DNA from 3 places in the Buttiauxella sp. genome. Region 2 is predicted to be linked to each of the others. Evidence: predicted binding sites of a transcription regulator. Region 2 holds the regulator's gene; each other region holds the start of a gene.
What was found. Region 2 encodes CRP, which controls carbon source genes, mostly activating them, when cyclic AMP is high. Its sites were predicted from a motif close to ATGTGANNNNNNTCACAT; they were not measured.

Region 1 (2,193 bases), on a different contig from region 2:
GCCCTGGATCGGATATTTCCCGGTTGGCAGGCTATGCGGTTTTTTATCCAGGATCGCCTGCAACGTGTGGCGAATCAGGGCAGGGTAAAGTGGGTTTTTAGCCCCGTCCAATAACGTATCAATAATCATTTTTGATCCTTAATTATTAGCCGGATGGGTGCTGGCAAGTAACGCAAGGCTACGAGAAACAATCAAATCCACCGTCGGGATAATATCGACGGGGATAATATCGGGTTCGTCGTGTCCCGGTGTTTCCAGCGCCGCAAACTGGCTTTGTAGCAGCGCTTCAGGCATAAAGTGACCTTTGCGCTGGCGCATTCTGTTGAGGACAACTTCATAATCGCCTTTCAGCCAGACAAAACGCACGTTGCTGTTACCGGCTCGCAGCCGATCGCGGTAGTGCTTTTTCAATGCGGAACAGACCAGCACGCCGGATTCATTTTTTTGTTCGATGCTAAAAATGACATCCGAAATACGCTCCAGCCACGGAAGCCGGTCGTCATCGGTCAGCGCCTGGCCCGATGCCATTTTGCTGATGTTTTGTCGTGGATGCAGATCGTCGCCATCAATAAACTTTGCCTGCATCGCCCGGGCCAGTGCCTCGCCAACGGTGGATTTACCCGTGCCCGACACGCCCATTAAAATTACGCATTGCCCCGACATGACTGATTTCCCCTTATTCACACCGCGACCAACATCCCGCCATCGACAAACAGCAGGTGCCCGTTGACAAAGTTGGATGCTTTTGAAGAGAGGAATACTGCCGCACCCACTAATTCTTGCGGATCACCCCAACGTGCTGCTGGTGTGCGTTTACATAACCAATCGGTGAATGCTTTGTCATCGACCAGCGTCTGCGTCATGGCAGTTTGGAAATAGCCCGGGGCGATACCGTTGACCTGAATGTTGTAGCGCGCAAGCTCAACGCACATGCCGCGTGTCAGCATTTTTACTGCACCTTTGGCGGCAGCATACGGCGTAATGGTGTCGCGACCCAGTTCGCTTTGCATGGAGCAAATGTTGACGATTTTACCCTCGTTGCGCGTCATCATTCTTTTGGCGACCGCCTGCGAAACTAAAAACACGGCAGTCTGGTTAACCGCGATAACATCATTCCATTCGTCCACCGGGAATTCAGTAAAGGGATGGCGACGTTGAATGCCGGCATTATTGAATAACACGTCTATCGGGCCGATATCATTTTCAATCTGGGCAATTGCCTGTTCAACAGAATGAGGGTCGGTAACATTAAATACAGCAGTATGAGAAATAACTCCCTCATCGCGTAATTTCATTGCCGCCTGTTCGGCTCGTTCAGATGAAATATCATTGATAATGATCTCTGCGCCATATTGGGCAAGACCCTGAGCCATAATATAACCGATGCCCTGTCCTGAGCCGGTAATTAAAATACGCTTGCCTTTTAAGCTAAAGAGATCGTTCATGGTTATTTCCTGTATGACTGCTTGTCACCAGAATGGTGAAAGATAATTTTCACTGCGTCGTTAATTTGCTTAACAGGGCAAATCATTGTGCAAGTGTTGGTGCTTTCTATCACACGTTTTTTATCAGCTTAAAACTGTGATGAAGATCACCCCAAATCATGTTACGAAAAGAGGTTACTTTAAGCGTGATACAGGGCATGAATTAGCCGCGTTAATGGCTGAAATCCTGGTTCTTGCGCGATGGCCTAAGTTTCTCTTTTTTACTCTCAGCAGGCATAATGACTGGATGGAATGGCTGTTATGACAGGCATCAACAATGAAAGTACAACGCATCACGTTACATGATATCGCCGCACTGGCGGGTGTAACGAAAATGACAGTCAGCCGATATTTACGGACGCCGGAAAAGGTGAAGCCTGAAACCGCCGGGCGTATCGCCAGCGTAATTGCTGAAGTGGGTTATGAACCGGATCCGGATAACCCTGTAGTGAGCGGTAATATCGCGCCACGTATTGGTGTTCTCGTTCCCTCCTTTAATAATCAAATCTTTGCTGATGTGCTGGCCGGTATTGAGTCAGTGACTACTGCCCAGGGCTACCAGACACTGGTCGTAAATTACGATTACGATAGCCTGCGGGAAGAAGAGCAAATCGCCACCGTGCTGGCTTTTAACGTCAAAGGCCTGCTGCTTACGGAATCTGTCCATACCCTTCGAGCCGAGAAATATCTCAAAGCCGCCAAAATTCCC
Region 2 (2,193 bases):
GAACGCGCAAACGGGCCGCAATAGTTTGCGCATTCCAGCGGATGACCGCTTCCGCATGGCTTTGTGCGACAAGTTTTTGCACCTCGGCAGGTTGGTGCAAACTGACGGAAATGTGCTCCTGGAGATCTAATGCGACCTGAAAGGAGCGCAAAAGATGCTTGTAACCGTTCTGCTGATTCGCTGCCAGCATGTGCAGCTGTTGGTAGCAGACGGTGATTAAGTCGACGGCTTTTTGCTGGCGGGCCAGTAGCGGCGGGAGCGTGGTTTCCGGATCCGCGTGCTGGGTCAGCATGCCGTACTTGGCTTCACAGTAATCTGCTAACTGGCGATAGAGCAGACTTAACGATTCGCGCAACGGCTGCTCACGCCACATCCAGAACCAAAACCAGTTAAACACCCCGTACCAAATCGTACCGGAGACATACAACGCCATCGGTTTCCAGATAGGCATGTTGCCAGCCATGCTGAGCGTGAAGATAGCTGCAATCAGCGAGGCAGGAAGCAAACGAGCGTGCAGCGAGCTGATTTCAGCGGTCACGCCTAGCATTAGCGCCATGACCATGAGAATAAGCGGCAAAGGCACGTCGGTGTAGAGCAGCAAAAGCTGCATGATTAAACTGCTGACAGCAAACAGGGAGCCGCCAATAATCAGGCGTTTGAAGAAGCGCTTATGGGGAGTATCCAGACCGGCTATGTTGCAACAGGCAGGCACTAACGAGAAAAGCAGGCCTAACTGCAAATTTCCTAACAGTAGACCTACTCCCACAGGAAGGCACAGCACCAGCGTTTGCCGTAATGCGTAGTTAACTTCGGGGTGGTAGATCAGTCGGCGCCACATTTGCTCGTCATGGTTCAAGTTGCTGGGTTGTTGGTTGCACTCAGTCATCCCAGTCACTTACTTTAGTAAGCTCCTGGGATTCCTGAGCTTACCGCCTACCTGCAACATGAACTATTTAGAGCAAGTGAGGGAAGTGTAGAGACAAAAAAGGCGTGTCATGAAGCAACACGCCATTTTTTAGGACGGAGATTAACGAGTGCCGTAAACGACGATCGTTTTACCGTGAGCGGAGATCAGGTTTTGATCTTCCAGCATTTTCAAGATACGACCAACAGTTTCGCGAGAGCAACCCACGATCTGACCGATTTCCTGACGAGTAATTTTAATCTGCATGCCGTCTGGGTGGGTCATTGCATCAGGTTGTTTCGCCAGATTCAGTAGCGTCTGTGCAATGCGACCTGTTACATCCAGGAATGCCAGGTTACCGACTTTCTCAGATGTAACTTGCAGACGACGAGCCATCTGGGAAGACAGGCGCATCAGAATGTCTGGGTTGACCTGAATAAGCTGGCGGAATTTTTTATAGGAAATTTCAGCCACTTCACAGGCAGATTTAGCACGGACCCAGGCACTACGTTCCTGGCCTTCTTCGAACAGCCCTAACTCACCAATAAAATCGCCCTGATTCAGATAGGAGAGGATCATTTCCTTGCCCTCTTCATCTTTAATCAGAACAGCCACAGAGCCCTTGACGATGTAGTACAGCGTCTCAGCTTTTTCACCCTGGTGAATCAGTGTGCTCTTCGATGGATACTTATGAATATGGCAATGGGACAAGAACCATTCGAGAGTTGGGTCTGTTTGCGGTTTGCCAAGCACCATGCGCGGTTATCCTCTGTTTATAACTAGCTACCAACGACAAGACGCTAAACATCCTGTCTGGCGTTGCAAGTATTAGAATATTCCCCACCTTGGGGAGATGGCATGCAAGTCATTCTTGCTGCCTGTAATTAGTGACGTCCTCTGCATACATGCATTACGTCAATGTATCGCGATGTAGCATCTGGATTGTTTTAGCATAGCTTTTGACAAGTGTCTCCTATTGTCTCGTTTCAGCATGACGCAGGTCGCCTTCCGTTGCCAGTTTTGCTGCATCCGCGTACTCTGAAAGGGTTTTTTTCAACTGGAGAAGTCACATGCAGGCACGAGTGAAGTGGGTTGAAGGGTTAACCTTCCTTGGGGAGTCCGCTTCTGGACACCAGATTTTGATGGATGGTAATTCTGGCGATAAAGCACCCAGTCCGATGGAAATGGTTCTGATGGCTGCGGGTGGTTGTAGTGCCATCGACGTGGTTTCTATCTTGCAAAAAGGTCGCTACAACGTGACGGATTGTGAAGTAAAACTCACCTCTGAG
Region 3 (2,193 bases), on a different contig from region 2:
TTCTTCAGCGTTAGGCTGAATTTTTGCCAGCAGGCCACGGTACAGATCCAGATCGCTGCTTTCCAGTTGCTGTTGAACTTTAGCTGCAAACTTAGCCAGACGACGCTCGCTCAGCAGTTCGCGGTTAGGCAGTTCAACTTCAGGAATAGTCAGTTTCATGGTGCGTTCGATGTTGCGCAGCAGACGACGCTCGCGGTTCTCAACGAACAGCAGTGCACGGCCAGCACGACCCGCACGACCGGTACGGCCAATACGGTGAACATAAGACTCGGAGTCCATAGGGATGTCGTAGTTCACAACCAGACTGATACGCTCAACGTCAAGGCCACGGGCCGCAACGTCAGTTGCAATCAGGATGTCCAGACGACCATCTTTCAGACGCTCCAGAGTCTGCTCACGCAGTGCCTGGTTCATGTCACCGTTCAAAGCTGCGCTGTTATAGCCGCTTTGTTCGAGTGCTTCAGCCACTTCCAGAGTTGCGTTTTTGGTACGTACGAAAATAATCGCCGCATCAAAATCTTCAGATTCCAGGAAACGAACCAGCGCTTCGTTCTTACGCATACCGTGCACAGTCCAGTAGCTCTGGCTGATGTCCGGACGAGTCGTTACGCTAGATTGAATGCGAACTTCCTGTGGATCTTTCATGAAACGACGAGTAATACGACGAATCGCTTCAGGCATAGTTGCAGAGAACAGAGCGGTCTGATGACCTTCTGGGATCTGAGCCATGATAGTTTCAACGTCTTCGATGAAGCCCATACGCAGCATTTCATCAGCTTCGTCCAGTACCAGACCTTTCAGGCTGGACAGATTCAGGGTACCGCGTTTTAAGTGGTCAAGCAGGCGGCCTGGGGTACCAACAACAATTTGTGGTCCCTGACGCAGGGCGCGCAGCTGCACGTCATAACGCTGGCCACCGTAAAGGGCAACCACGTTTACGCCGTGCATATGTTTAGAGAAATCCGTCATGGCTTCAGCAACCTGAACCGCCAGTTCGCGGGTCGGTGCCAGCACCAGAATTTGTGGTGCTTTCAGCTCTGGATCAAGGTTGTGCAGCAGTGGTAAAGAGAACGCTGCAGTTTTGCCGCTACCTGTCTGGGCCATACCCAGTACATCGCGGCCAGCCAGCAGTTGTGGAATACACTCTGCCTGGATAGGAGATGGTTTTTCGTAGCCCAGATCGTTCAGAGCTTTAAGGATGGAGCCGTTAAGGCCCAGATCGGTAAAAGTAGTTTCGATAGTAGTAGTCTCGATGATATCAGTCATGTAGTACACGTGCCTCGTAGATGGCGGCCAGTCTACATAACTCATCGTGAAATTGACCTGCAATTTTCATTGAAAAGTGTGAACCGGCTCAAATTTGGTTGATTAACGAACAAAAACGCCCTCACCCGTTAAGGTGATGACTTTAATTAAAAAGTTTATGGGCTGATCGATGTTCGTCAGCTATTGCTGGTCCGATTCTGCCAGGTCATCTTGCTCCTGGCCCAAGAGCGCTAATTCCAACAATGCATAACGATGCTCAACGTAGTTGTGTACGTTGTTAGCGACCGCTAACTTGAACAGTGCCGTGGCGCTGTCCTTTTCCCCCAGACTTAGGTAGTACTTACCTAAATAGAAGTTGGTTTCACTGAGATGCTCAGCGAGCGAGGTGTTATCCGTTGCGTCCGCCTTGAGGCGTTCCATTAACGTTGCTTCGTTAATGTTCCCCAGGTAGAACTCGACAATGTTCCATCCCCATTGCTCTTTATCCGATTTCTCGAGGCGCTGTTGTAACGCCACTTTAGCCTGCTTTGCATCTATGTTGCTTTCTGCAAGATAGAGCCACAGACTACGGAAAGGATCATTGGGATCGTCTTGATAAAACGCTAGCAGATCATCTTGCGCTAAACGATAACGACCACCGTAGTAGAGGGCGATACCGCGATTTAAATGCGCGTAGTTGTAAGTTGGATCAAGCTCAAGTACAGAATCAAACGCTTCATAGGCAGCATCAAAATTGCCTGCCTGCGTTAAATATATGCCTAAGTAATTGAATACTTCAGGCATATCGGGGCGGATCGCCAACGCTTGTGAAAAATCATTTCGCGCCAGAGCCCGCAAGCCGAGGCTATCATACAACACTCCGCGCTCATATAAAAGCTGTGCGCGTTCATCATCGGTTAAAGCCCGGCTGGCAAGTATCTGTTCCAT

Region 1: the regulator CRP is predicted to act here: its motif matches at 1,580-1,597, upstream of idnO (gluconate 5-dehydrogenase).
Region 3: the regulator CRP is predicted to act here: its motif matches at 1,343-1,360, upstream of yrbN (protein YrbN).

What each region holds. Positions count from the first base shown of each region.
Region 1 covers NZ_JBAVHX010000015.1:179,741-181,933, forward strand. Annotated here, with positions in the region: gene WBL83_RS13185 (YhcH/YjgK/YiaL family protein) at 1-129, opposite strand, end outside; gene WBL83_RS13190 (gluconokinase) at 139-663, opposite strand; gene idnO (gluconate 5-dehydrogenase) at 681-1,445, opposite strand; gene WBL83_RS13200 (LacI family DNA-binding transcriptional regulator) at 1,762-2,193, shown strand, end outside.
Region 2 covers NZ_JBAVHX010000017.1:15,210-17,402, reverse strand. Annotated here, with positions in the region: gene WBL83_RS13370 (YccS/YhfK family putative transporter) at 1-838, opposite strand, end outside; gene crp (cAMP-activated global transcriptional regulator CRP) at 1,028-1,660, opposite strand; gene WBL83_RS13360 (OsmC family protein) at 1,975-2,193, shown strand, end outside.
Region 3 covers NZ_JBAVHX010000027.1:37,745-39,937, reverse strand. Annotated here, with positions in the region: gene WBL83_RS17435 (DEAD/DEAH family ATP-dependent RNA helicase) at 1-1,266, opposite strand, end outside; gene yrbN (protein YrbN) at 1,259-1,336, opposite strand; gene nlpI (lipoprotein NlpI) at 1,447-2,193, opposite strand, start outside.